Regions from separate parts of the Cupriavidus sp. OTU4054 genome, predicted to be linked through region 1. Evidence: predicted binding sites of a transcription regulator. Region 1 holds the regulator's gene; the other holds the start of a gene.
What was found. The regulator FliA, encoded in region 1, starts transcription of late flagellar genes. The targets are predictions, from matches to a motif close to CTAAAGTTTNNNNNNNNNNNGCCGNTA.
Positions count from the first base shown of each region.

Region 2: the regulator FliA is predicted to act here: its motif matches at 10,295-10,321, upstream of AAHB16_RS30660 (DUF342 domain-containing protein).

Region 1 covers NZ_JASATF010000012.1:16,455-31,144, reverse strand. Annotated here, with positions in the region: gene AAHB16_RS15625 (trifunctional serine/threonine-protein kinase/ATP-binding protein/sensor histidine kinase) at 1-895, shown strand, start outside; gene AAHB16_RS15620 (response regulator transcription factor) at 958-1,665, shown strand; gene AAHB16_RS15615 (sensor histidine kinase) at 1,794-2,660, shown strand; gene AAHB16_RS15610 (flagellar protein FlhE) at 2,668-3,135, opposite strand; gene AAHB16_RS15605 (RNA polymerase sigma factor FliA) at 3,135-3,851, opposite strand; gene AAHB16_RS15600 (MinD/ParA family ATP-binding protein) at 3,987-4,802, opposite strand; gene flhF (flagellar biosynthesis protein FlhF) at 4,806-7,319, opposite strand; gene flhA (flagellar biosynthesis protein FlhA) at 7,333-9,423, opposite strand; gene flhB (flagellar biosynthesis protein FlhB) at 9,420-10,562, opposite strand; gene AAHB16_RS15580 (YceH family protein) at 10,793-11,497, opposite strand; gene AAHB16_RS15575 (MFS transporter) at 11,582-12,982, shown strand; gene AAHB16_RS15570 (organic hydroperoxide resistance protein) at 13,034-13,453, opposite strand; gene AAHB16_RS15565 (hydroxyquinol 1,2-dioxygenase) at 13,489-13,815, opposite strand; gene AAHB16_RS15560 (ATP-binding protein) at 13,980-14,690, opposite strand, start outside.
Region 2 covers NZ_JASATF010000043.1:8,252-22,941, reverse strand. Annotated here, with positions in the region: gene AAHB16_RS30710 (alanyl-tRNA editing protein) at 1-459, shown strand, start outside; gene AAHB16_RS30705 (LysE family translocator) at 456-1,094, shown strand; gene AAHB16_RS30700 (DMT family transporter) at 1,117-2,124, shown strand; gene AAHB16_RS30695 (RidA family protein) at 2,135-2,590, shown strand; gene AAHB16_RS30690 (aminotransferase-like domain-containing protein) at 2,638-3,825, shown strand; gene AAHB16_RS30685 (glutathione S-transferase family protein) at 3,921-4,565, shown strand; gene AAHB16_RS30680 (L-lactate permease) at 4,830-6,506, shown strand; gene AAHB16_RS30675 (DUF1120 domain-containing protein) at 6,742-7,431, shown strand; gene AAHB16_RS30670 (hypothetical protein) at 7,478-7,852, shown strand; gene AAHB16_RS30665 (response regulator transcription factor) at 7,854-8,270, opposite strand; gene AAHB16_RS30660 (DUF342 domain-containing protein) at 8,570-10,180, opposite strand; gene AAHB16_RS30655 (class I SAM-dependent methyltransferase) at 10,441-11,346, shown strand; gene AAHB16_RS30650 (DUF1415 domain-containing protein) at 11,337-11,909, opposite strand; gene AAHB16_RS30645 (TIGR03862 family flavoprotein) at 12,023-13,309, shown strand; gene AAHB16_RS30640 (NAD(P)/FAD-dependent oxidoreductase) at 13,319-14,690, opposite strand, start outside.

The sequences.
Region 1 (14,690 bases):
GAACAACCTCGCGGCCAACGTCTTCACCGCGGCCAAGGCTGGCGTGCTCGAGGTCATTGCGTCGCAGGCGGCATTCGCGCTCGAGAACGCGCGGCTCTACGAGGCCCTGTTCGAGCAGAACGCGCAACGCACGCGGGCCGAGGCGCAGTTGCGCACGGCGCTCGACGAGCTCGAGCGCGCCAGCCGGCTCCGCGCGATGGGCGAACTCGTGGCATCCATCGTGCACGAGGTGGGACAGCCGCTGGCCGCCGTGAGCACCTCCGCCAGCGCGGCGCTGCGGTGGCTCGACCACGATCCACCCGATATCGTCGAGACGCGCCAGATGCTCGCGCATATCGGTGCGAGCGCGACACGCGCCAACGCCGTCTTCCAGAACCTGCGCGCGAAATCGCGCACGACGGCGCCCCATTTCGAGCCCATCGACCTCGGCGACGCCCTGCATGAGGCCATCACCTTCGTCGCGCGCCCGCTCGAAGCGCTCGGTGTCCTGCTGAGCCTGCATATCCCGGAGCCGCCGCTGACCGTGCATGGCGACCGCATCCAGCTCCAGCAGGTGGCCATCAACCTCCTGATGAACGGCGCCGAATCGATGGCCGGCATCCCCCGCGATGCCCGGCGGCTCTCGCTCACCTGCGTGTCCGGCACCGATGCCCGCGGCGACGCGGTCGTGCGCATCATCGTGGAGGACAGCGGGTGCGGCATCGACCCGGCCATCGCGGACCGCCTGCTCGAGCCGTTGTTCACGACCAAGCAGAATGGCATGGGCATGGGACTCGCCATCGTCAACTCGATCGTCGATGCGCACGGCGGCCTGCTCGCCTTCGTGCCGCGCGAGCACGGCGGCACGCGCGCGACGGTCTCGCTGCCCAGGCAACGGCCCGCACACCTGACGTGACCGCCGGGCGCGCTTTCTGATACCGTTGCCACTCACACCCTCACGCATTGATTCCTCTCACCATGACCCACGCACCGTCGCCCCGCCCCGCGGGGAGCATCACCCGCCGCACGGGCGGCGCGGCCGGTACGCCTGAAAAGGCGGAGGCCCGGGTAGCCTATATCGTCGATGACGACGAGCTCGTGCGCGGCGCGCTAAGCAGCCTGCTGCGATCGATCCACCTGGAAGTGCGCGCGTACGGCTCCGTCGAGGAGTTCCTGGCCGCGCCGCGCCATCCGGACGCGCCATCCTGCCTCGTGCTCGACGTGCGGCTGCGCGGACAAAGTGGACTTGCATTTCAGAAGTCACTGGCCGACAGCGGCGAATCGCATATGCCGATCGTCTTCATGACCGCCCACGGCGACATCGCGATGAGCGTCAAGGCGATGAAGGCCGGGGCCGTGGACTTCCTGGCCAAGCCCTTCCGCGACCAGGACATGATCGATGCCGTGGTATCGGCGATCGAACGCGATGCGGCGCGCCTCGAGGTCGAGCGCTCGCTCAAGGACCTGCGCGCGGGCTGGGAATCGCTGACCCCGCGCGAGCGCGAGGTGCTGGAACTCGTGGCGAAGGGACTGATGAACAAGCAGATTGCCGACGTCATGGGCATCGCGCTGATTACGGCCAAGCTTCATCGCGGGCAAGCCATGCGCAAGATGGACGCCTGCTCGGTGGCCGATCTCATGCACAAGATGCAGTTGCTCGGTCTGGGGTTCCGACCTCCCGCCTAGCGCCCTCACACTTTGGTAAGGGGTCTCCGAACCCTCGTTTGCTGGTGCGTCGCCGCGTCCCGTGGTGTCATCGCTACCGTGCCGATTGATCCATCCGATTGATCCGTTTACGGCACGAGGAGACCATCATGACATTCCATCCGGACCTGCCGGGCATGATCCTGGCCGCGCTGGCTGGCCTGGGCGCGCTCGCCGCGATGCATGCATTCGTCCAGCACATGGCGATCGTGCGGCTCGCCAAGGCCATCGAAGCGCACGGCGGCGAGGGCAGCCCGCCCGTGCTGCCCGATACGGGCGTGACCGCCGTGGCGAGGCTCGCGCGCGCGATCAACGGCTGCCGCACGCGCAATGCGCAGCGCGAGACCGAACTGCTCGAGGTGCTGGCCGCTTACGCGCATGACCTGCGTACCCCGCTTCAGCGCATGCGGCTGCGCTGCGATCTGCTCGATGACGAGGACATGCACCGCGCGATGACGCGCGATCTGATCGAGATGCGCGACCTCGTGGAGGCCAGCCTCGCCTGCGCGCGGCTGCGCCGCAGCACCACCGAACCGATGCGCCGCGTGGACGCCGACGGCCTGATCGTCCGCCTCGTCGAGGACTATCGCGATACGGGCCGCGTCGTCGAACTGCATGGCCGCGTCGGCAAACCCGTGATCACGTGCCCGCACGCGCTGCGGCGTGTGCTCGTGAACCTCATCGACAACGCGCTGCACTACGGCAGTCATGTAAGGCTGTGCGTGCGCGTGAACGCGCGAGGCCTGGAGTTTGCCGTCCAGGATTCGGGGCCGGGCATCGCGCCCGCGGAAATGGAGGCGGTGTTTGCCGCGTGGTATCGCGCGCCGGCGACGGCCACACGCGTGCCGGGCACGGGGCTGGGCCTCGCGATCGCGCGCAGACTGGCGCTGGCGATGCGTGGCGACCTGCAACTCGAGAACCGCCACGCCGGCGGTCTCGAGGCACGACTGACGCTGCCGTTAGGACAGCTCGAATGACGCTGGATCAGCGGTAGTTGACCGTGACCTCGTTGCTGCGCCCCTGCAGCGCCGGCAGGATGCCCTGTCCGGGGACGCGAAAGGCAAACACGAACCCTTTCGCCGCATCGTCGCCGCGGAATGCATCGGTCTTCCCTTCGGGCGAAGACAGCAGCACGCATCGCTCGGCATTGCAGAGATACGCCTGCAGATCGACCGGCGGCACACGCACGAAGCTGTAGCGCCATCGCACCGACGTGATCACGCCCTCCGATTGCGGCATCATGCCACTGGGCTGGATCGGCGCCGACAGCGTGCGCTGTCCGCGGCCGGTGATGGTCGGGCCGACGACGGACGCATTCCACGCGTGGCGCGATCCGAGTTCAAGCGTGGTGCGGGTCATGCCGTCGGGCGGGGCGGCAAGCGCGCCAGCCGAGGCTGCCGCGGCCAGCACGGCCGCGCAAAGAAGCGCGGGAGCAGGAGCCGGCCGCCGCATCACAGCAATCCGCGCAGCTGGTTGCGCAGGCGCGTAATGGCCTGGCTGCGGATCTGGCAGACGCGCGACTCGGTCACCTCGAGCACGGCGCCGATCTCGCGCAGGTTCAGTTCCTGGTCGTAGCACAGCGACAGCACGAGCTTCTCGCGCTCCGGCAGCTTCTCGATCGCGCGAATGAGCGCCTCGCGCATGCCGCTTTCCATCAGCACCGTGAGCGGATTCGCATCGTCGGTCACGCCGAGATGCCGGTCGAGAAAATCTTCCTCGCCCGATCGCTCGAAGTCTTCGTAGTGCAGCAGCTGGCAGCCGTACACCTCGTTGAGCAGTTGCTGATATTCCTCGAGCGGCAATTCCATTTCGGCAGCCACTTCGGAATCCACGGGCGTGCGGCCGAGCTTCTGCTCGAGGCTTCGCTGCGTGCGTTCGATGCGGCGCGTGAACTGCCGCAGGCTGCGCGACTGCCAGTCGTTCGCGCGCACCTCGTCGAGCATCGCGCCACGAATGCGCTGGCTCGCGTAGGTTTCGAAACGCGCGCCATGGTTGTCTTCGTAGCGCTTGGCCGCATCGAGCAGGCCGATCATGCCGGCCTGGATCAGGTCGTCGATCTGAACGCTGGCCGGAAGCTTGGCCGCCAGTTGCAACGCGATGCGTCGCACCAGAGGCGCATGTGTCTTGACCACGTCTGCCTGTTCGAGCTTTCCCTGAATCGTGTACATGGTGGAACTCTCGGTTAATGCTGGTTACTCTGCCGGCGCCTCGTTGTTCGAAGTACCGGCTGGCTTTTGGTCGGTCTTGTTCTTGTCGACTTCTTTCTTGACTGCTTGTTGACTGCTTGTTGACTGCTGTCGTACTTACGCGGGCATGGCGGCAGCCATGCTTCGCGATGCTGCCGCGTCCGCGCGCAGGGGCCAGCCATTGACGGCGCCGGCCATGCGACGCAACGCCGTGGTGGCCGCGGCGGCCGGAAAGGCCTCCACCACGCAGCGTCCGAGGTGCAGGCCGCGCATGACCAGCGGATCGACTGGCAACGCGCCCGCACTGCTCGCTTCCACACCGAGGTACTGGCCCGCCGTGCGCGCCAGGTTCCCGGTGATTGCCGCGACGGCTGCTTCGCTGGTCGCCATGTTGACGACCAGATGGAAGCGCCGGCACGCGTAAAGATGGTGCAGCCGCTTGATGCACGCATAAGCGGCCGTGATCGACGTGGCATCGGGCCGCATCACGATCACGAAGTTATGGGCCGCGCCCGCCAGCGGCGACAGCGAACCGTCCTGCATGGCGCGCGCGTCGATGACTACCGTGCGCACGTCGGGCAGTGCCCGGCCATCGAACCCGACGCCGGCCGCCACGCTGCCCGCCGGCAACACGGCCAGTCCGCTCGCGGGGCGTGTGCCCAGCGCTTCGGCCAGCGCCGTACGTCCGGCAAGCACGTCGGCGAGCGACGCGTTGGGCGTGGCCCCGGCCAGCCGCGTGGCGCGCGCGCCGTGCCGGTCTTCATCGACGAGCAGCACACGCTCGCCCTGGAGCGAGAGCGCGTTCGACAAGCCGAGCGCGACCGTTGTCGCACCCGCGCCGGGTTCGCTGGCCACGACCGCGATGCGCCGCGTCACGCGCGGTGCCAGCATGCGGCGCAGGCTTTCGGCCTGATCGGAACCGAGGATGGACAAGGCTTACTCTCCCATCGATGCCATTTGCATGGCATCTGCCGATTCGGCATCCATCGAACGGGCGAACTGCGTTGCGGCCAGTGCAGTCGACTGCGCGACAGGCTCGCTCGCGGGCGCGCCGGTCGCCGCCATCGAACGGCCCGGATAGTTCTCCAGCACGTCGAGCAGCGCGAGCAGACGGCCCATGCCTTCGTTCAGCACGGAACCCTGCACGGGGGCATTGACGCGCGCGAGCGCGCGGCCGGCAAGACGCGACAGGAATGCGGGCGCGGTCGGGCTCGGCGTATGCTGCAGACGCAGCGTGGTCAGGCCCAGCTGGATCGAAACGAGGTGACCATAGGTCGATGCATCGGATGCGGAGCCGTCGGCGGCGTCGCCACCCTGGCCCGCTTCCTGCGCGAAATGTTCCACCGCGTGGCGCAACGTACGGAACTGCTCCTCGGCCGCATCGGCCCAGCGCGACCAGCGCGCGACCCGCGCCGCGTCACCGGCCAGTGCGGCGTCGCAGAGCATATATTCGGTGGCGAGCATCTCGCCGGTAGCGCGATCGACCAGACGCGACACCACGAGGCAGGCCTCGATGCCGGCTTCCGAACCGTCGGTACGCACACGCGCGGCGGTACGTACCTGGCCTTCCGGCACGCGCACCATGCAGTGGCCCAGCCATTGCACGGCATCGCGGTCGCGCCACGGCTGTTCGCCAATCGCATGGAACGTCAGCGTGTCGGCGATGGTGTCGAGCTTGTTGGCCACGCCGTTGGCGATCACGCGCGTGGTCTTGCGCATGCCGGCCACCCAGCGTTCGCCGGTCTGCTGCCAGCGCGCGAGCGTGGTCGTCGTCGGCAGCGACGCATGCAGGTTGACGACCGTCCGTGCGGCGGCCAGCGTCGCGCGCACGGTGGCGGCTTCGGCTTCGGCTTCCGCCTCGGCAAGCGACTGGCGCGTACGCGACGACGGCACGAGCGTGGTGGCCAGCGGCATGCCGTCACGGTCGGCGAGCCACAGCGTCTGCTGCAGCAGTTGCGGCGCGCGGCGGCCCTGCGTGGGCAGCGTGGCGGTGCCGGTCACGGCGAGCACATAGCGTTCGCACGCGCGCGCGGCGTCGCGGCACATCGTCAGGCGGACCTGCTGCGCGGCCTGGCGCAGGGCCGGGCCACCGACCGCGCGCTGCTGCCACAGCGAGCGCGCGAGTTCGAATCCGTATTGCGCGGCGTTCAGTTCCTCGACGCAGACGCCGACCGCGTTGGCGCTGTCGGTCAGAGAACGCAGCATGTCGTCGGCACCGCCCTGCGGGGCGGCGGGCGCGCGCGCTTCATCCACGGCTGCGGCGGCCTGACGGCGCGCGGCATCGGCATCCGCGAACAGCGAGCCGCGGCGCGGCGTCAGGAACGCGCGCTCGACGAGCGCCGCACCCTGCGCGAGTTCCAGGTGCTCGGGCACGCGCTGGCCCGTCGACGCATAGAACACCGGCAGGCGATGGCGAATCACGACGTCGAGTACGGAGCCCAGGTGCGTGGCCTCGTCGAGCTTGCTGATGATGCAGCCGTCCAGGCCGGCACCCGCGTTCGGGGCGGTATCGTGACGATAGGCGTGCACGACCTCGTTGAGCGTGTCGCCATGGCTCGCGCCGTTGAGCACCAGCACGCGCTGGAGGGGGGCCTGTACGCCAGCCAGCATCGCGATCTGGTCCGACAGGCTGCGGTCGCGCTGGCTCATGCCCACCGTGTCGATGATCACGAGGTGCTTGTCCTTCATCGCATTGAGCGCGAAGCGCAGGTCGGCCGCATCCTTCACCGCGTGCACGGGCACGCCGAGAATGTCGCCATAGATGCGCAGCTGCTCGTGCGCGCCGATCCGGAAGCTATCGGTGGTCAGCAGCGCGAGCTGCTCGGGGCCATGGCGCAGCACGAAGCGCGCGGCCAGCTTGGCCGTCGTCGTGGTCTTGCCGACGCCGGTCGGGCCGATCAGCGCAAGCACGCCGCCCTGCGCGAACAGCGTGTCCTCGTCGGACAGCACCGGTACCTTGCGCGCGAGTTCCTGGCGGATCCATCCCATCGCGGCCGGGCGATCGTAGCCGACGGGCAGCTTGCTGAGCAGCGTGCGCGACAGCTGGCCGGAGAAGCCCGCGTTGACCAGCCATTCGAAGAGCGATTCGCGCAGCGGATCGCCCGCGGATACGCCTGATACGCCCGGGGCGCCGCCCGACAAACCCGCGAACTGACGCTCGAGCATCGCGCGCATCGACGCCAGCTCGCCACGCAGATCGCCAAGCTCGGCGCCGTCCTGCGGCGCGGTGGCGAGCAGCGATGCGGCGGGCTGCGCCACGACCGGCGTCGGATCGACGTACTGGATGGCGGTTGCGGAGACCGCGCCGAGATCGGCATCGCGCATGGCGACGATCTCCACGCCGCCCTCGACGGTGCGGTTGGACAGCACCACGGCGTCAGGGCCCATGGCCTCGCGCACCTTGCGCATCGCTTCGCGGCCATTCGCCGCCACAAACTTTGCCACGCTCATGTTCGTAGGTTCCTCAGGCAGCGCCGCCGATCATCGCGGTGATGCGGATATTGCGGTTGTCCGGTACTTCGGCATGCGACAGCACCTTCAGTTGCGGCAGCGTCCGGCGCAGGAAGCGCGCCATCAGCGGACGCAGCGGCGACGGCACCAGCAGCACCGGATCCAGCCCCAGTTGCTCCTGGCGCATCACGGCGCCCTGCGCCTGCTGCAGCAGCGCATCGGCCAGTCCCGGCTCGATGCCGCCGCCGTTCGACAACGCCTGCGTCAGCACACGCTCGAGACCCGCGTCGAGGCTGATCACCTGCAGGTCGGCGTTGTTCGGGAACAGCTGTTGCGTGATCGCGCGGCCCAGTGCCATGCGCACGAGCGCGGTCAGTTCGGTCGGATCGCTGATCTTCGGCGCATGTTCGGCAATCACGTCGAGAATCGTGCGCATATCGCGAATCGGCACCCCTTCGTCCAGCAGGTTCTGCAGCACCTTCTGCAGGCCCGTCAGCGAGATCGTCTTCGGCACGAGGTCTTCGGTCAGCTTCGGCGAGTCCTTCGCGATGCGGTCCAGCAGCGACTGCACTTCCTGGCGGCCGAGCAGTTCGGACGCGTGGAGCTGGATCAGGTGGTTCAGGTGCGTGGCCACGACCGTACTGGCATCGACCACCGTGTAGCCGTAGGCCTGTGCCTGTTCCTTCAGGCCGGCATCGATCCACACGGCCGGCAGGCCGAACGCGGGGTCCCGCGTGGCGGCGCCGGGCAGCGTGCCCGTGACCTGGCCCGGATTGATCGCCATCCACTGGCCCGGCGTGGCTTCGCCCTGGCCGATCTCCACGCCCTTGAGCGTGATGCGGTACGCGTTCGGCTTGAGTTCGAGGTTGTCGCGGATGTGGACCACCGGCACGAGGAAGCCGATGTCCTGCGCGATCTTCTTGCGGATACTCTTGATGCGGCCGAGCAGTTCGCCGTTCTGCGCGCGATCGACCAGCGTGATGAGGCGGTAACCCACTTCCATGCCGAGCGGGTCGACCAGGGTCACGTCGTCCCACGTGGCTTCGGTCGTCTCCGGGGCGACGGTCGGCGCGCGCTCGTCGCGCTTCATCTGCGTCTGCGCGGCCGCGGCGTCGCGGCGCATCGTATAGCGCCCGAACCAGGCGAGCGAACCGGCCAGCAGCAGGAAGGCGAAATGCGGCATGCCCGGGATGATGCCCATCATGCCGATGATGCCGGCCGTCAGGAACATCACGCGCGGGTTCGAGAACAGCTGGCCCGTGAGCTGCTGGCCCACGTCCTGCTCGTTCGACACGCGCGACACGATCACACCGGCCGCGGTCGAGATGATCAGCGCCGGAATCTGCGCCACCAGACCGTCACCGATCGTCAGCAGCGTGTAATTGCGCACGGCGGTGGAGAAGTCCAGGTCGTGCTGCACCATGCCCACCACCATGCCCGCGGCGATGTTGATGAACATGATCAGCAGGCCCGCCACGGCATCGCCGCGCACGAACTTGCTGGCACCGTCCATCGCGCCGTAGAAGTCCGATTCCTGCGCCACTTCGGCGCGTCGCTTCTTCGCGCCTTCCTCGTTGATCAGGCCCGCGTTCAGGTCGGCGTCGATGGCCATCTGCTTGCCGGGCATCGCATCGAGCATGAAGCGCGCGCCCACCTCGGCAATACGGCCCGCACCCTTGGTAATCACCATGAAGTTGATCACCACGAGGATCGCGAACACCACGATACCGACCGCGAAGTTGCCACCGACCAGGAAGTGGCCGAACGCCTCGATGACCTTGCCCGCCGCGTCGGGCCCGGTATGGCCCTCGAGCAGCACCACGCGCGTGGACGCGACGTTCAGCGACAGGCGCAGCAGCGTCGTGAACAGCAGCACGGCCGGGAACGCGGCAAAGTCGAGCGCCTTCTGGGTGTACATGCCCACCAGCAGCACCATGATCGACAGCGCGATATTGAAGGTGAACAGCAGGTCGAGCACGACGGCCGGCAGCGGCAGGATCATCATGCCGAGGATCATGACGATCAGCAGCGGTCCGGCCAGCGCCTTCATCTGCGCGCCCGATCGGACGCCAGGCATGTTGAATAAGTTGGTCAGTGCGTTCATGCGCGGGCTTCCGGTACGGCGAGTTCATCGGGCACAAACAGTTCCGTCGGGCCGCCCGGCTGCGGACCGTTGGTGTAGTGCCAGTTCTTGAGTTGAAAGACCCAGGCCAGGACCTCGGCCACGGCGGTGTAAAGGCCCGAGGGGATTTCCCGGCCGATGTCCACATGCCGATGCAGCGCGCGCGCCAGCGGCGGCGCGGACAGAATCGGCACGCGATGCTCGGCGGCCAGCTCTCGAATGCGAGCAGCCACTTCGTCTGCGCCCTTTGCCACGACACGAGGCGCGCTCATGCGGCCTTCCTCGTACTTGAGCGCCACGGCAAAGTGCGTCGGGTTGGTCACAACCACGTCCGCCTTCGGCACCTCGGCCATCATCCGGCGGCGCGCGATCGCGCGTTGCTGCTGGCGAATACGCGCCTTGATATGCGGGTCGCCATCGCTTTCCTTCATTTCCTGCTTGACCTCTTCCTTGGTCATGCGCAGCTTCTTGTAGAAGGTCCACAACTGCCAGGGCACGTCGATGGCCGCGACCAGCAGCAGCGAGCCGGCCACCACGGCGCACACGTAGAGCACGAGCTCGGCCATGTGGAGCAGGGCCTCGTTGACCGGCGCGCTCATCAGCGCGATGGCCTCCGGCAGGCGGCGCCACAGCATCCACGACGCCACGCCGCCGACCAGCAGCGACTTGGCGATGGCCTTGGCGAGCTCCACGAGCGACTGTGACGAGAACATGCGGCCGATGCCCTTGAGCGGCGACAGGCGCGAGAAATCGGGAGCCAGAGACTTGGTCGAGAACAGCCAGCCGCCCAGCGCCAGCGGCCCGACGAGAGCGGCCGCGCCGAAAATCAGCAGGATCGGCAGGAACACGAGCAGGCAGTCCCAGACCATCACGGCGAACTGGGAGAGCATGCGATGGGTATCGAACGCGGTTGCCGGCTCGAACGCCAGTCCGGCGTGCATCGCCATGTTGAGCTGACGGCCGAGCGTGCCGCCGAACAGGTACAGCGTGGCCACGCCGGTCATGAGCATCATGAACGTGCCGAGCTCGCGCGAACGCACCACCTGGCCCTCTTCGCGCGCCTTTTCAAGGCGCCGGGCTGTGGCGGGTTCGGTTTTCTCGAGATCGCTTTCCTCGGACACTCACGCTCCTACGACGTCAGACACGAAGCGCGCGGACGGCCCTTCGTTAGCGTGAATTATCAAATCCCGGCGGGGCGGGCATTAGGAGGAAAAGGGAGGGAAATCCGCGCCTGTTTGGGGAATGAGCGGGCGCGAGGGTTAACGGTGCGGGGAAGAGGAAGCTTTAGGGAGGGACGGAAAATATGCCGATTACGGTACTCGAACGTCCCGCCGGCGCGCGCCGCCGCCGACTACTCGCCGTCCTTCGGCACGGCGATGCCAAGCTGACCCGCCATTTCCTCCACCAGCGCCTGGAGCCGGGCCACCTTGTCGGTGAGCGCCAGGTGGCTGATGCGCAGGGCCTCGAACTCCGACGGGGGGACGGACGACGAACCGGCCCCGCCCGTCATGGCCGCAGCCTGCTCGGGAATCGCCACCTCGCCGCACAGCAGATGCATCCAGCGGCTTTCGCGCTCCCCCGGCGCGCGGGGCAACCGGACGACGAACGGCGGCTCGTGGGCCGCGAGCTCGTCGAGAAAGGCCTCTACCGACGAGATATCGGCAAACGAATGGAGCCGCGCGGAGTTGAGCCGCAATTCGGCCGCGGTCTGCGGGCCGCGCAGCAGCATGGTCACGAGCAGAGCCGCCGACTGGCTCGGTACGCCGATGACGCGGCCGAGGTTCTGCTCGAAGCGCGGCACGCGGCTGCTGCTGCCTTCGAACACGAGGCTGAGCGACTTCAGGCCATCGATCGCGGTCAGCACTTCGTCCTCGCTGACGCTCATCACCGGCGAGCGCGCGGTCTTCTGGTTACAGCCGGCCGTCAACGCATTCAGCGTCAGCGGATACGTGTCGGGTACCGTGTACTGCTTCTCGAGCAAGACGGCCACCACGCGGCCCTCGATCGGTGTCAGGGCGCGGATCGGCGGACGGGATGCGGGAGACTCGGGTGCCATGCGTTGCGGGGGAATTCCATCTGGTGAGCGCACATTGGAACCCATGCGCGGGGATTACGCAATGTCGGCCGATATAATTTCGCGATGCCGACCGCCACCAATTTCCGCGTCACCGCCGCTGTCGTCGCCAGCGCGCTGTTCATGCAGAACCTCGACAGCACGGTCGTCGCCACCGCGCTGCCCAGCATGGCACGCGATCTGCAGGTCAGCGCCGTGCACCTGAGCAGCGCCATTACGTCCTACCTGATCGCCCTGACCGCGTTCATTCCGGTCAGCGGCTGGATTGCCGACCGCTTCGGCGCGCGCCGCGTGTTCATGGTGGCCATCGCCACCTTCACGATCGCTTCGGTGCTGTGCGCGCTCGCGAATGGCCTGCCCACGCTGATCGCCGCGCGTATCCTGCAAGGCATCGGCGGCGCGATGATGGTGCCGGTGGGCCGGCTGATCCTGTTCCGCGGCGTCAGGCGCGAAGATTTGCTGACGGCCACCACCTGGCTGACGATGCCAGCGCTGCTGGGTCCCGTGCTGGGGCCGCCCGTCGGCGGCTTCCTGACCGACGCGCTGTCGTGGCGCGCGGTGTTCTGGATCAACGTGCCGGTTGGCATCGTGGGCCTCGCATTGACGGCATGGCTGATCCCGCCATCCGCGCCCGAGCATCCGCCCGCGCCCGATCTCGTCGGCATGACGCTGATCGGCGCGTCGCTGACCACGCTGATGCTGGGCGTGGAAACGATCGGCCGCGGCCTGCTCCCCGACGTCCTGCCCGTGGCCGCCATCGTGGTCGGCCTGCTGCTGTTCTGGCTCACGGTCCGGCATTGCCAGCGCCGCGACGATCCGGCCATCGATTTCTCGCTGCTGCGCATTCCGACATTCCATGCCGCCACCGTCGCAGGCAGCCTGTTCCGCGCGGGCGCCGGCGCGCTGCCCTTCCTCGTGCCGCTGACGCTGCAGATCGGCTTCGGTCTCAGTGCCTCGGTCAGCGGCATGATTTCGCTGGCCAGCGCGCTGGGCTCGTTCTGCATGCGCCCGATGACGCGGTTCGCGCTCGCACGGCTGTCGATGCGCACCGTGCTGATGGCCGGCAGCGTGTCGTTTGGTGCGGTACTGCTCGCCTGCACGACGCTGTCGCCAGCATGGCCGGCCGCCGCGATCTTCGTGCTGCTGCTCGTGGGCGGTCTGTCGCGCTCGCTAAGCTTTGCCTCGATGGGGGCGCTGGCATTTGCCGACGTGCCACAGCCGCGCCTCTCGGCCGCCACCTCGTTTCAGGGCACCGCGCAGCAGATGATGAAGGCCGTCGGCGTGGCGATCTCCGCCGGATCGCTACAGATCACGATGCTGTGGGGCGGGCGCACGCATGCGACCCGCTTCGACTTCGCATGCGCATTCCTCGCCATCGCGGTGGTGGTCCTCGCCTCGCTGCCGATGTTCGCGACGCTGTCGCCGGAGGCGGGGGAAGGCATCTCCGGCAAACCCCGGCGCTCATGAAACGACAACGCCCCCGCAAGGGGGCGTTGTTCATCGAGGCCTCGGGTCGTCTCAGACCAGATTGATCTCGACGTGGATATTGCCGGCCGTGGCCTTCGAATACGGGCAGGTCTGGTGCGCGGTATCCACGAGCAGGCGCGCGACTTCCCGCTCCACGCCCGGAATATGCACGTTCAGGCGGGCCTGCAGCAGATAGGCGTCACCGTTCTTGCCCAGATCCACTTCCGTATGCACGTTCAGGTCCTCGGGCAGCTTGATCTTCTGCTTCGCGGCGGCCAGTCCGATCGCGCCGATAAAGCAGGCGGACCAGCCCGCGGCAAACAGCTGCTCGGGGTTGGTGCCGGCGCCGGACGTGCCCGGCGACGACAGCTTGATATCCAGACGGCCATCGTCGCTACGTGCTTCGCCATCGCGGCCACCCGACGTGGTGTGGACCTTGGCGGTGTAAAGAACTTTGTCGATGCGGGTCATGATGTGCTCCTCGTTGTATTGGAAAAGGTTGAAGCTCAGGCGTAGGCGCCGTCGAGATACGGATCGACGCTGCGTGCCGGGGGCGCGGACACGCCGGTGTGGTCCTGGCCGGCGACGAGTCCGACCGATGCGGCGCGGGCGCCGTCGTAGTACGGATCCACGTTGCGCGCGCCGTCCGAGTACGGGCTGCGCGGCTCGCTCACGGTGCGGGCGCCGTCGTAGTACGGGCTGCGCTGTTCCGTGACCGAGCGGGCACCGTCGGTGTACGGGTCGCGCGTGCCGGAGACGGCTGCCTGGGCGGCGACGGCGGAAGCGGCGAGCGCGACGGCGAGAACAACTTGCTTGGCGAAATTGGCGTTCATGATGCGTATCCTTGATATTCGGTCGATGGGTCCGGCGACTCGGTCAGTGCGTCGTCGCCATGGAAGCTATTTAATGACACCGACGTATCGCGCCCGTATCGACATCGCGGCGATTTCGTGAGCCGACGTATCAGCGGAATCGCCTGATACATCCGTGTACAAACTCAGGCCGGCAGCGTGAGCCGCGCCTCCAGGCCGCCTTCCGTGCGGTTGGCCAGCGCGAGCTTGCCGCCCAGTGCATTCGCAAGCTGCTGCGCGATCGCAAGACCGAGCCCCGTGCCGCCCGTGCCACGGTTGCGCGACGCTTCGAGCCGATAGAACGGCTGCAGCACGCGCTCGAGCTCCGCGTCGGGGATACCGGGTCCGCGATCGCGCACGGCGATCGAGAGCTGCCCGTCCTGCGTGCGATCGACAGCCACGCTTACGTCGCTGCCGAACTTCAGCGCGTTGTCGATCAGATTGGTCAGGATGCGCCGCAAGGCCTGCGGCCGCGTGACGACGGGTGCGTCGAGGTGCCCGTCGATGGCGATCGGCTGCCCGCCATCGCGATAATCGCAGGCGATGCTGTCCAGCAATGCATCGGGATCGATGCGTACCGGCGTTTCCGCGCCACCATGCAGCGTGCGCGCGTAGGTCACGCCCTCGCGCACCAGATGCTCCATCTCCCGCAGGTCGCCATGCAGCTTCGCGCGCGTTTCGCAGTTCTCCATCAGATCCAGCCGCAGCCGCATGCGCGTGATCGGCGTCTGCAGGTCGTGCGAGATCGCCGCGAGAATCTGGATGCGCTCGGACAGATATCCCGCAATGCGCGCCTGCATCGCGTTGAACGCCGTGGCCGCGTGCACGACTTCGTCCGGCCCCTGCTCGGGAATCCG
Region 2 (14,690 bases), on a different contig from region 1:
GGCGATCGCGTGACGGTGACCATCGACTGGACGCGCCGCCATCGCCTGATGCGCCTGCACACGTGCCTGCATCTGCTGGGCTCGCTGATTCCCGTGCCCGTGACGGGCTGCGGCATCTCGCCCGACTCCGCGCGCATCGACTTCGATCTGCCCGAGTCGACGCTCGACAAGGCGGACCTGACCACACGGCTCAACGCCCTGATCGACGCGCAGACGGAACTGCGCATCGACCGCATCACGCCGGAAGCGCTCGCCGCGCAGCCCGACCTCGTGCGCACGATCGGCGCCGCGCCGCCGGCCGGTACCGAGACCATCCGCATCATCGAGATTCCCGGCGTCGATCGCCAGCCGTGCGGCGGCACGCATGTGGCCAACACGCGCGAGATCGGCGCGATCGTCGTCACGAAGATCGAGAAGAAGAGCCGCACCAACCGACGCGTGGTCGTGAATTTCGCATGAACAACGCCTGGCTTGCCGGTCTGCCCCCCGAACAGTTTCTCGCGCTCGTCACGCTGCTGGTCGTCGGTACGTTCACCCCCGGCCCGAACACGACCATCGCCGCCGTCACCGGCGCGAACTTCGGCGCGCGCGCCACGTTGCCGCACAGCCTCGGCGTATCGATCGGGTTCGCGAGCATCGTCGCGCTCTGCGCGGCCGGTGTCGGCGCGCTGATTCTCGCAAGCCCGTGGCTCGCCACGCTCATCCACGTGGCCGGCGTGATCTATCTGCTGTGGCTCGCGGCACGCATCGCACGCGGCACCAGGCTCTCGGAGAAGCAGGTCCTGCGCCCGATGACCGTGTGGCAATCGGCGGCGCTGCAGTACGCGAACATCAAGGCGTGGATGCTGTCGCTGGCCGTCGCCGCGTCCTATATGGCTGGCGCGCCCTCGACGCTCCATCGCGCGGCGCTTGTCAGCGCGGTGTTCGCGACGCTCGGTTTTATCAGCAACGGGTTCTACGGCGTGCTCGGCGCGTCGCTGCGCCAATGGCTCTCGCACGGCAACCGCGTGGCGTGGTTCAACCGGATCATGGGACTCGCGCTCGGCGCCACGGCGCTGTGGATCGCCATGGGCGCCCGCCCCGGTGCCCATTAGCACGACGACGGAGACCTGCGCCATGACACAACACACGAACACCCCCGCCGGCGGCGGCATGCTGCTGGGATTCATCGGCGTGGCCATCTTCAGCCAGACGCTGCCGTTCACGCGCATGGCCGTGGCCGAGTTCGATGCGCTATTCGTGGCGCTCGGGCGCGCGGTCATCGCCGCCGTGCTCGCACTCGGCCTGCTGGCCCTGCGCGGCGCGCTGGCGGCGGACCGGCGGCCGCGCGGCCGGCAATGGGCGCGGCTGATCGTCACGGCCGTCGGCGTCGTGGCCGGTTTCCCGGTGTTCTCGTCGCTGGCCATGCGCGAGGTACCCGCCGCGCACGGCGCGATCGTCATCGGCCTGCTGCCGCTGGCCACGGCCGTGTTCGCCGCATGGTTCGGGCAGGAGCGCCCCTCGTTCGCCTTCTGGCTGTCCGCGCTGGCGGGCAGCGCGCTCGTGGTCGGCTTTGCGCTGTGGCAGGGTGCGGGCGGCCTGCAGCACGCCGACTGGTATCTGTTCGCGGCCGTGGTGCTCGGCGCGCTCGGCTATGCCGAAGGCGGCAAGCTCTCGCGCGAACTCGGCGGACTGGAAACCATCAGCTGGGCGCTCGTGGTGTCGCTGCCGCTGCTGCTTCCCGTGGTGGGCTGGCTCGCGCACGCGGACGCCGCCGCCATTGCCGCCGCGTCTCCGCGCGCATGGCTCGGCATGGCCTATGTGTCGGTGTTCTCGATGTTCGTCGGCTTCCTGTTCTGGTACGCCGGACTGGCAAAAGGCGGCGTGGCCCGCGTCGGCCAGATACAATTGCTGCAACCGTTTCTTACACTCGCGGGCGGCGCCCTCATTCTGGGCGAGCCGCTCGACGCCGCGACGATCGGTTTTGCCATCGCGGTCATCGCCGTGGTGGCGCTGGGCCGGCGGGCGGCCGTGGGCGGCGCGGCCCCGGCAGGCCAGCCAGGTCCTGGCCCGGATGCCAGACCGAATACCAGCCTGAACACCCGCCTCGATACCCGGCCCACGGCCCCGGGACGTTTTCACTGAAGGAGAATGCATGTCCGTCTATGACACCCTCTCGCGCCTCGGCGTGGAACTGCCCACCGCGGGCGCACCGGCCGCCGCCTACGTGATGGCCGCGCAGACCGGCAACACGGTCTTCCTGTCGGGCCATATCGCGAAGAAGGATGGCAAGCCCTGGGTCGGCAAGCTCGGCAAGGACGTCGATACCGAAACCGGCAAGGCCGCCGCGCGCGCGATCGCCATCGACCTGCTCGCCACGCTGCACGCCCATGTGGGCGACCTGAACCGCGTCACGCGCATCGTCAAGGTCATGAGCCTCGTCAACTCGACGCTCGAGTACACCGAACAGCATCTGGTGACCAACGGCTGCTCGGAATTCCTCGTGGAGGTGTTCGGCGACAAGGGCAAGCATGCGCGTAGCGCGTTCGGCGTGGCGCAGATTCCGCTCGGCGCCTGCGTCGAGATCGAAATGATCGTCGAAGTGAAGTAACCTAGCACCCCCACACGATTCACCCCCACGACCAGTAGAGACACATCATGAAATGGGCTATCTCCCGCCGGGCACAGCAACTGACCAGCTCGGCCATCCGCGAAATCCTGAAGGTCACCGAGCGTCCGGAAGTCATTTCCTTCGCCGGCGGCCTGCCCTCTCCGGCATCGTTCCCGGTAGCGGCAATGGAAGCCGCGGTAGCCCGTGTATTCGCCGACAACCCGCAGGCCGCGTTGCAGTACGCCTCCACGGAGGGGTATCTGCCGCTGCGCGAGTTCGTGGCGAAGCGCTACAACGTGGGGGTGGAGCGCGTGCTGATCACGACCGGCTCGCAGCAGGCGCTCGACCTGATCGCGAAGGTCATGATCGACCCGGGCAGCCCCGTGCTGGTCGAGACGCCGAGCTACCTCGGCGCGCTGCAGGCCTTCTCGCTGTTCGAACCCGAATTCGTGTCGGTGCCGACCGACGAACGCGGCCTGCTGCCCGAGGCGCTGACGCGTGAACTGACCAACGGCGCGCGCTTCCTGTACGCGCTGCCGAACTTCCAGAACCCGACCGGCCGCCGCCTGCCGCTCGAGCGCCGCCAGGCGCTGATCGCGCGCGCGAAGGAACTGGACCTGCTGATCGTGGAAGACGATCCGTACGGCGAACTGAGCTACACCGGCGACCAGCTGCCGACGCTGCTGTCGATGAACCCGGACGGCGTGATCTACATGGGCTCGTTCTCGAAGATCCTGGCCCCCGGCCTGCGCCTCGGCTTCGTGATCGCCCCGCCCGAGCTGCATTTCAAGCTATGCCAGGCCAAGCAGGCCTCGGACCTGCACACGCCCAGCTTCACGCAGCGCCTCGCGTACGAGAGCGTGCGCGACGGCCTGCTCGAGCGCCATATCCCGACCATCCGCGACCTGTACGGCAAGCAGTGCGAGTGCATGCTCGACGCGCTGACGCGCCATATGCCCGCGGGCGTGACGTGGAACCGCCCCGAAGGCGGCATGTTCATCTGGGTTGAGCTGCCCGAAGGCCTGGACAGCATGAAGATCCTCGAGGAAGCCGTGCGCCGCAACGTGGCCTACGTGCCGGGCGCGCCGTTCTATGCGGGCGCGCCGCGCAAGAACACGCTGCGCCTCGCGTTCGTGACGGTACCGCCGGAACGCATCGAGCAGGGCGTGACGATCCTTGGCGAGCTGTTCCGCGAAGCGATCGCGCAGGCCGCGCCGCAGGCCCGCGCGGCCTGATCGAACGATCGACCGATCGACCTCACATAGCGAACACGGGAACCCGCGCGATGGCACAGCCAGACTTCGGTGCAGACGACGGACAGGGCCAGGGCATGCTCCGCATCTGGGGCCGGCTCTCGTCGATCAACGTGCAGAAGGTGGTCTGGTGCGCGCGCGAGCTGCACCTCGACCACGAACGCATCGATATCGGCCACGTGCGCGGGGAGCTGGACACCGAAGCCTATGTGCGGCTCAACCCGAACCGCCTGATTCCCGTGATCGAGGATTTCCGCGGCACGGACGTCGGTGGCGAACCGTTCGTGCTGTGGGAGTCGAACGCGATCGTGCGCTATCTGTGCGCGCGCTATGGCGAGGGCACGCTGTGGCCCGCCGACGTCAAGGCGCGCGCGTCCGCGGACCGGTGGATGGACTGGCAGACGACCGCTTTCAGCCCCGCCATGGGGCCGGCCTTCCTGAACCTCGTGCGTGCGCCGGCCGACGCCCGCGACGACGCCGTGATCGCGGCCTCGTGCGCCCGTACCGAGCCGCTCGCGGCCATGCTTGACGCCGCGCTCGAAGGCAAGGAATTCATCGGCGGCGACCGCTTCACCATGGCCGACATCTCGCTCGCCTGCGCCGCCCATCGCTGGTTCGGCACACCCGCGCCCCACGCCGCGCGACCGCATCTCGAGCGCTGGCTTGCCGCCATGCGCGCCCGCCCGGCCGCAACCGGCATCCTCGTCCTCCCCCTCCAGTAATTTCCCTAGAAATCGAACGCGCGTTTGAGGTGTACCCTCCCGTTGGGTCCCAGGAACGTGCGTCGCGATGCCCTCGCTCCCCCGAGCAAACCCTGATCCCTGAATCCGATTCACGGAGTCCGTGACCGGAATTTGGGCCGTTCGCGATAGACCGCTCCTTAAAATCCGACATTTGCCATACAAGCGGCGGTCGCCGCACGTGGCAAAACGGTCGTCCAGGCACAAAGAGGCAAGGCGGCCGCCAACACCAGAGGAGGAGTCATCGTGTGGAGTCAAGTCTATGACCCGCTAGGCAATATGGCGCTGTCGACCATTGCCGCGGGTGTCCCTGTCGCCGTGCTGCTCGCGGCGCTCGCATTTTTCCATCTGCAGGCCCACTTCGCCGCCGGCCTGGCGCTGGTGGTCGGTGTCATCGTGGCGTCGTTCGTGTTCGGCATGCCGGCGGAGATGGCCAGCAAGGCGGCCGGTCTCGGCATCGTATCGGGCCTGTTCCCGATCGGCTGGATCGTGCTCAACATCATCTTCCTGCACCGGCTCACCACCCTGAACGGCTCATTCAAGGTGTTGCAGAACTCGATCTCGGGCATCACCGAGGATCGCCGGCTCCAGCTGCTGCTCGTGGCCTTCAGCTTCGGCGCGTTCTTCGAAGGCGCGGCGGGCTTCGGCACGCCGGTGGCGGTGACCGGTGCGATCCTGATCGGCCTCGGCTTCTCGCCGCTCGCGGCATCGGGCCTGGCGCTCATCGCCAATACCGCGCCCGTGGCCTTCGGTGCGCTCGGTGCGCCGATCATCGGCCTGTCCGCGGTCACGGGCCTGGAGCAGACCGCGCTGTCCGCGATGATCGGCCGCCAGCTGCCGTTCTTCTCGGTGCTCGTGCCGTTCTGGCTGATCTGGGCGTTCGCGGGCTTCCGCGGCATGCTCGCGATCTGGCCCGCGATTCTCGTGGCCGGCGTCAGCTTCGCGATTCCGCAGTTCCTCGTGTCGAACTTCCATGGCCCGTGGCTCGTGGACGTGATTTCGGCCCTGATCTCGATGGGCTGCCTGGCAGGCTTCCTGAAGATCTGGCAGCCGAAGGAAATCTGGACCTCGACCAAGATTCTCGGCCGCGATGACGACTCGAAGGTCGATCACGCGGAAGCGATCGAGGCCGATGCCAGGGCGACCGCTGCGTCGGCGGGCATCTCGGTGGTCAAGGCATGGATGCCGTGGGTCATCCTCACCGTTTTCGTATTTATGTGGGGGATCCCGGAGTTCAAGAAGCTGATGGACGGCCTGTGGCAGTGGAAATTTCCGATTCCGGGCCTCGACAAGATGGTCCTCAAGGGGCCGCCCGTGGTGCCGAAGGAAACCGCCGAAGGCGCGGTCTTCACGTTCAACGTGCTGTCGATGGCCGGTACCGGCATCCTGGTATCGGCCATCGTCGGCGGCCTGCTGATGGGCTACTCGGTGCCGCGCCTGATCAAGGAGTACTGGGAGACGATCAAACTCACGCGTTACTCGCTGCTGACGATCTGCGCGATGTTCGGCATCGGCTACCTGACCCGTTATTCGGGCCTGGACGCGACGCTCGGCCTCGCGTTCGCGCAGACGGGCGTGCTGTACCCGCTGTTCGGCACGATGCTGGGCTGGCTCGGCGTGGCGCTGACCGGTTCCGACACGGCCTCCAACGTGCTGTTCGGCGGCCTGCAGAAGACCACCGCGGAGCAGCTGGGCCTGTCGCCGATCCTGATGGCCTCGGCCAACAGCTCGGGCGGCGTGATGGGCAAGATGATCGACGCGCAGTCGATCGTCGTGGCCTCCACCGCGACGAAGTGGTACGGCCACGAGGGCGACATCCTTCGCTACGTGTTCTTCCACTCGATCGCGCTCGCGATTCTGGTCGGACTTTTCGTAACGCTCCAGGCCTATGTGCCGCCGTTCACGCACATGGTCGTTCATTGAATTTGCACTTCCCTGCTCGCGTCAGCGGGCAGGACACCTTCGATGCCGCCTCGGTCTGCGCCGGGCGGCATTTTTGTTTGCGCGTCACTTTGCGTTCGTTTTAAAGAAACAGCGATTCATCGAGGCCGCGACGGCAACGAGAATGCATAGGTCTTCGCCATTCCGCCCCCGCACCATCATGCACACGCGCTTAATCCATCCCGTCTTTCACCATTCCAACGTTCCCCATCCCGACTTGCGCGGCCCTCGCCGGATCGCGCGCGCCGCGGCTGTCATCGCCGCCGCGGTGTCTTGCCTCGCCCCCATCGGCGCGCACGCAGCCGGTTCCGCCGACCTCACCGTAACCGGCGTCATCCGTCCCGCTGCCTGCAGTACCGCCCTGTCCGGCGGTGCCATCGCGGATTTCGGCACCATCTCCGCGCGCGCATTGAGCGCGACCGCGGCCACGGTGCTGCCCGCGCAGATCGTGACGCTGACCATCACCTGCAACACGGCCACGAAGGTCGGCATCACCACCACCGACAACCGCGCCGGCACCGTCAACGAGGCCGCGGGCACCGCGCTGATTTCCACGCCGGGGTACACGTTCGGGGTCGGCGCGATCGGCGGCAAGACCATCGGCGCCTATTCGCTGATGCTCGGCTCCAATGCCGGCGTGCAGGCCACGGCCGATGGCGCCAGCGTGACGGCCGTCTATTCGCAGGATGGCGGCAAGCAATGGATCAGCTCGCTGCTGGGGCCCGCGCAACCGGGCGTGCGGCTGCACGCATGGGCGCCGTCGAGCTCCAGTCCCCCAGCCGCGTACAAGGTCATCACGCAACCGATCAAGGTCACGCTCGCACTGGGCAAGACCGGCGATCTGCCGCCGCTCGATCAGGAAGTGCAGATCGACGGCCTGGCCACGATCTCGCTCAGTTATCTGTAATCGCGCTACCATCGCGGGCTGATGGCAGACAACCGGGAGCCCCGCAGTGAAGATCAGATTGGCGCTGGCCGCAACGACATGCGCGCTGGCCACGGCGTGCAGCACGACGACACCCCCGCCGCCGGCCTCCACACGTCAGATGTCGACGTACGACATGTCCACCGAATACACGGTGGAGTATGTCGCGGATGGCTTCATGCTGACGATGAATTACCGCTACCCGGATTTCGTGTTGCGGCGTAGCACCGCGGAGACGCAGTGCCGGACCGTCGCGACGAACATCGCGAACAATCTGGCGGAGCGGCGTCAGCGGCTGATCGCCATGCCCGAGGCACAGCAGATCCGGACCGTGACGGAGAGAAAGTGGACGGGCGCGATGGCGACCTGCGCCGCCGTCGCGCACGTGGTGTGGCGTCAGTAATTCACTGGTGCTGCACGGCCTCCCATGCGTGGCGGCCCGGCATCGGCAGCGGCATGTAGTCGTCTTCCAGGATGTTGCGGATAGCGGCTTCCATGCGCTCGATGGACGCGGACTTCGGCAGGTGTTCCACCACGCCGCAGGTCTGCAGCGACGACGGCACGCGCAGCCACATGTTGTCCGACAGCAGCAGGATGCGCGCATTCGGCATCGCCTGATGCAGGCGTCGCAGCAGATACCAGTTGTCGGTCGCATCCTCGGACATGCCGAAGAGGACCAGCGCTTCCTCGGGGCTCTCCCGCAGGCCCATCACGGCGCTGGGCTCCAGGCTGCGCACGGCGCCCACACCCGGCATGCGTTCGAGCATGCGTTGCATGCCAAGGCGCACGAGCGGATGCGATTCGATGACCATCGTCGACATGTTTCCTCTCCCCGTAGTTGTTTTCTGTCGGGAGACATACCGCAAACCCCGTGCCAGCCACATTGCCAGAATTCGTCACCCATTCCGACCCGCGTTCGGCTCTTGCGCTTCGCGCGTTCCAGCGCGCGCCGCGACCGGCAATCCCTTGTAACGACTGGCTTTCGCACCCGGACGCGCGGCGCGCCGGGCGACGCGGCACGTGGCCGCGCGCGGAGCCGGCGCTCGGGACACCCCGCGCGCCCAGGGGCGCGTTACGTTACGCCTGACGTAACGTGTCACGACACCCGTAACGTAGGCTGTCAGTTCACCTGGATCCGGTCGTCGAGCACGCGCACCTGGCCGCCGGGCTTGTCCTCCATGACCTTGAGCACCTTGTGGCCCACCTGCAGCGTGACGCCGCCATGGATACGCCTGCCCGCCACGATCACCGCGTCCGCGGCCGGCTTCATCTGCTCGGTCATGCGCGCGATCTCGGCCTCGAGTTCGAACAGGTCGCGGTTGATCTTGTGCATGGTCGCGCGCGCCTTCTCGCGGACCTCGCCCGTGGCCCGCTCGGGATGCTTGGCGAAGAACGCCACCAGTTGCTGGAGCTTGGCCTGATCCTCGAGCACCTTGCGCCGTTGCGCCTCGAGTTCGGCGCGCTGCTGGTCCGCGAACGGGTTGAGGCCCACCTGCACCGCGGTCGCGGTACCGGCCGGCGCGCCCAGCGTGGCCACGCTGACGGTGGCCATCGCGCGCGTGCGGCCGCCGCTGATGCTGCCCTGGCCCGTGGGCGTGCCGACCACCACGCGCTCGCCCGCCGAGACATCGCTCTGGCGGATGCCGGACTCCACGATCACCTCGGTCACGGCCTCGACGATCGCGTTCTGGATATAGCGCGCATGCACGGCGCCCCGGCTGCGCACGCTCGCGATCTCGTCGCTGTCGCCATGCGCGCTCTCGGCCTTGCCGATGATGCCGCCCTTGACGATCACGTCGCCACCCGCTTCCACGTGCGCGGCCTCGATCGTGCCATTGACCACGACGTCGCCCGTCACCTTCACGGACATGCCCGTGCGGATGTCGCCGGACACGCGCAGCGAGCCGTCGAACGTCACGTTGCCCGAATGCAGGTCCACCGCCTCCACGTCCACGACGGGGCTCACGGTCACGCCGCGCGGCATGACCTTGGGCGAGCCCGCGATCACGGCGAGCAGCAGATTGGCATCGTTGGGGTCGGCCGCGACGCCCGTCAGATCGTCGTCGAACGGCACGTCTTCCACGGCTTCGGCGGGAATCGGCTTGCCGAAGAGATCGACGCCCTCGCGGCCGGGCACGGCCGGCGTGCGGCGCATCAGCGCGGTGCCGGGATTGACGAGCAGCAGGCTGCCGAGATCGCGCAGATCGAAGCGGCCGTCCTCCCCTTCCGACATGACCGGCTTGCGCGGCTGCACCATGCTCGTAAAGCGGGCCGGCGTGCCTGGGACCGGCGCGGTGCCGCGCGCGATGTCCACGTTCTCGCAGCTGCCGGCGGCAAGCGCGGACGTGATGGCTGGCAGGTCGAGCGGCGCGGTGACCTGCAGTCCCGCGATGGCCGCGCGGATATCCTCGAGCTCGATCGGCTTGCCGCCCTCGGGCGGCACGAGCGTCAGCCGCAGCACGAGCTTGTCCTCGGACACCTCGAGTTCGAATTCGCCGTCGAGCAGCGTGCCGATGACCGCGTCGATCTCGTGCTCGGCCAGCTGGCACTGCGCGAGAAACGCGTTGACCGCGTCGGCATCGAGCCGCGCGTCCTGCCAGCCCTGCGCCACGAGGCTTTCCTGCAGCGCGGTGCGGTCCGGCGGCATGCGATCCGCCACCGGCGCGAAGCAGGCACGAACCTGCTCCCCAGGCTGACTCAACTCCAGACGCAAACCCCCGTCGGCAATCATGTGTCCCCGCTTCTTTCTGGCCATGCCGGACGCCGGTGCGGCCTGTCGGCCCACGACCCCTCCGCTCGGGGTCCACCTTGGTCGTCCTGCTAATAGTTGTCGTCGATCTTTGGTTGACGGACGGTTCTGGGTGAACTTGAGCCCACAAAAGTGGGGAATCACATAAAAGCCACGAAAGCGCCTATTACTTCATATTTTTGCCGGGCAGCGCCTGCGCGGCGGGACTTCGGTAAACTGTCGCCTTGTATTCCCGCCTCGCCATGCCAGCCAACTCCCCCAAGCCCGCCAGATCCGGCAAGTCCGGAAAGTCCGCCACGCCCGCCACGGCGCCGTCGGATCCCAACGATATCCGTCCCGGCCAGTCCATCGAGCTGCTGAAGGCGCTGCACATCCTCACGCGCGACGGCAAGATGAATCAGGACAGCCGCCGCAAGCTCAAGCAGGTCTATCACCTGTTCCAGTTCATCGAGCCGCTGCTGGCGGACGTGAAGGCAGCGAAGGGCCGCGTCTCGCTCGTCGATCATGGCGCGGGCAAGTCGTACCTGGGCTTTATCCTCTACGACCTGTTCTTCAAGGCGCTCGAGGACGATTCCCATATCTTCGGCATCGAGACACGCGAGGAACTGGTCGCCACATCGCGCGAACTGGCCGACCGGCTCGGCTTCGGGGGCATGTCGTTCCTGAACCTGTCCGTCGCGGACTCCATCACCTCGCCCGCGCTGCCGGAGACCATCGACGTGGTCACGGCCCTCCATGCGTGCAACACGGCCACCGACGATGCCATCCGCTTCGCGCTCGCCAAGCAGGCGCGCCATATCGTGCTGGTGCCGTGCTGCCAGGCCGAGGTGGCCGCGGTGCTGCGCAAGAACAAGGGCGTGCAGCTGGCCGGCAATCCGCTGACGGAAATCTGGCGGCATCCGATCCACACGCGCGAGTTCGGCAGCCAGGTGACCAACGTGCTGCGCTGCCTGCAGCTGGAAGCGCACGGATATCAGGTCAGCGTGACCGAACTCGTGGGCTGGGAACACTCGATGAAGAACGAACTGATCGTCGCGCAGTTCAAGGACCTGCCGCGCCGCCGCCCGGCCGAGCGGCTAGACGACGTGCTGGCCACGCTCGGCCTGCAGGAGATGCGCGAGCGCTTCTTTACGACGGCTCAGGCCTGAGCGTCGCCGTCCATCCATTGGCGCCAGCCTTCGGGGCCGAGTTTCCGCATCGTGGCCTCGTTGCGTTCGTAGATATCGGCCGCATCGGGAAACGCGTCGACAGCGCGCTCGATGCTGTCCTCGCGCAGCAGATGCAGGATCGGCCACGGGGAACGGTTCGTGAAGTTCTCGATATCGTCGGGGCCGGTACCCTCGAACTGGTAACGCGGATGGAAGCTGGCGATCTGCAGCACGCCATCGAGCCGCAGGCTCTGCAGCACACTGTCGGCCAGATAGAGAAAGTCGTTGTAGGCGAGGAAGTCCTGCAGCACATCGGGCAGGATCAGCAGCGTCGTGTCGGTCTGCGCCGGATCGGCCTCCGCAAGCCAGCGCAGTTCGCGCTCGAGGTCGTCGATCAGGGCGCCCTCTTCCGTGGCGCGGCTCACGACGTAGCGCACCTGCTCCTTCACGTACACGCTCTTGGCGAACGGGCACAGGTTCAGGCCGATCACGGCACGCGAGAGCCAGTGGCGCGTGTCGGCGACGACGCGTTCGTCGGTGGGCGTGGAAGATTCTGGGAACATGGTGGCACGGCGCGGCAAAACGCCATTCTACTGCCGACAATGCGGACCAACGCTTATAATCGGCCCGCCCCACCCGCCGCGCATCCCCACCGCTCACGCCACCCTCCTCCCACATGTCCGCTGCCGCTCCCCACGCCCCCCATGCCGACGACGATCGCCGCGATGCCATCGTGATCGGCGGCGGTCCGGCCGGCCTCATGGCCGCCGAGATGCTTGCAGCAAACGGGCAGCGTGTGGACGTGTACGACGCCATGCCCTCGGTGGGCCGCAAGTTCCTGATGGCCGGCAAGGGCGGCATGAACCTCACGCACGCGGAAGCGGCCGATGCATTCCTGGGCCGCTACGGCAGCCGCGCGCCGGACATCGCGCCGTGGCTCGAAGCCTTTGGCGCACAGGCGTTGCGCGACTGGGTGCATGCGCTCGGCATCGACACGTTCGTCGGCAGTTCGGGCCGCGTGTTTCCCGCCGACATGAAGGCCGCGCCGCTGCTGCGCGCGTGGCTGCACCGGCTGCGCGAGCGCGGCGTGCGCTTTCACATGCGGCACCGATGGCTCGGATTCGATTCCGCCCGCGACGGACTGGCCGATGGCAGGCACGCGCTGCGCTTTGCCACAAAGGATGGCGAGGCGACCGTCCATGCGCGCGCCGTGGTGCTCGCGCTCGGTGGTGGCAGCTGGGCGCGACTGGGTTCGGATGGCGCGTGGATACCGATGCTCGCCGCGCGCGGCGTCGATATCGCCCCGCTGCGCCCCGCGAACTGCGGCTTCGAGATTGCGTGGAGCGATGTCTTTCGCGCGCGCAACGCGGGCGAACCGGTGAAGTCCGTGGCGATGTCGGTGACCGCCAGCGACGGCACCCCCTGGCATCGTCTCGGCGAGTTCGTGATCAGCGAGTCCGGCATCGAGGGCAGCCTCGTGTACGCGCTGTCCGCGCCGATCCGCGATCGCATCGAGGCCGACGGCCATGCCACGATCACGCTGGACCTCGCACCGGGCCGCGCCGCGGAAGACGTGGCGCGCGAGATCGGCCGGCCGCGCGGCTCGCGTTCGGTTTCCAGCCATCTGCAGAGCCGCCTCGGCATTGCCGGCGTCAAGGCCGGCCTGCTGCGCGAAGTGCTGTCGAAAGAGGCCATGCACGATCCCGTCGCGCTGGCGGCCGCGATCAAGGCGCTGCCGCTGCGGCTCGAGCGCGCGCGGCCGATCGACGAGGTCATCAGCTCGGCCGGCGGCGTCCGCTTCGAGGCGATGGACGATCGCCTGATGCTGAACGCCCTGCCGGGCGTGTTCTGCGCGGGGGAAATGCTCGACTGGGAAGCGCCGACCGGCGGCTATCTGCTGACCGCGTGCTTCGGCAGCGGGCGCGTGGCGGGCATGGGTGCCGCCGACTATCTGAAGCGATAGCGGCCGCGCTTATGCGCCGTGGGTGATGGCCAGCGCCACCGCTTCCGCGACCTCGATGCCATCGATCGCCGCGGAATAGATGCCGCCCGCATACCCGGCGCCTTCGCCGGCCGGATACAGGCCCTTGACGTTGACGCTCTGGTAGCTGTCGTCGCGCTCGATGCGCAGCGGCGACGATGTGCGCGTCTCCACGCCGGTCAGCACCGCGTCGTGCATCGCAAAGCCGGCCACCTTCTTGTCGATCTCGGGCAACGCTTCGCGAATCGCGTCGATCACGTAGTCCGGCAGCGCCGTGCTGAGGTCGGTCGGCGTCACGCCGGGCTTGTACGACGGCTCCACCGAACCGAGCGATGTCGAGGGACGCCGCGCGAGGAAGTCGCCCACGAGCTGCCCCGGCGCGCGATAGTCGCTGCCGCCGAGCTCGAATGCGCGCTCTTCCCACTTGCGCTGGAACGCGATACCCGCGAGCGGGCCGCCCGGGTAATCGCGCTCGGGCGTGATGCCCACCACGATGCCCGCGTTGGCGTTGCGCTCGGCACGGTAATACTGGCTCATGCCGTTGGTCACGAGGCGCCCAGGCTCCGATGCCGCGGCCACCACGGTGCCGCCCGGGCACATGCAGAAGCTGTAGACCGCGCGGCCATTGCTGCAGTGATGCACGACCTTGTAGTCGGCCGCGCCAAGCAGCTTGTTGCCCGCGAACTTGCCGAAGCGGCTGCGGTTGATCATGCCCTGCGGATGCTCGATGCGGAAGCCCAGCGAGAACGGCTTGGCCTCCATGAACACGCCGCGTTCGTGCAGCACCTCGAACGTGTCGCGCGCGCTATGGCCCACCGCGAGTACCACGTGCTCGCACGGCAGATAGTCGCCGGTCGACAGCTTGAGGCCGCGCAGTTGTCCCTTGTCGATGTCGAAATCATCGACGCGCGTCTCGAAGCGGATCTCCGCGCCCAGCGACAGCATCTCCGCGCGCATCTTCTCGACCATGCTCACGAGGCGGAACGTGCCGATATGGGGCCGTGCCTTGAAGAGGATGTCGTCCGGCGCGCCCGCGCGCACGAACTCCTCGAGCACCTTGCGGCCGTAATGCTTCGGATCCTTGATCTGGCTGTACAGCTTGCCGTCGGAGAACGTGCCCGCGCCGCCTTCGCCGAACTGCACGTTCGACTCCGGATTCAGCACGCTCTTGCGCCACAGCCCGAACGTGTCCTTCGTGCGCTCGCGCACTTCCTTGCCGCGTTCGAGGATGATGGGACGGAACCCCATCTGCGCGAGAATCAGCCCGGCCAGCAGGCCGCACGGCCCGAGCCCGATCACCACGGGACGCTTCTCCGGCCCGCCCGCGGGCGCCTGCGCCACGAAGCGGTAGGTCATGTCCGGC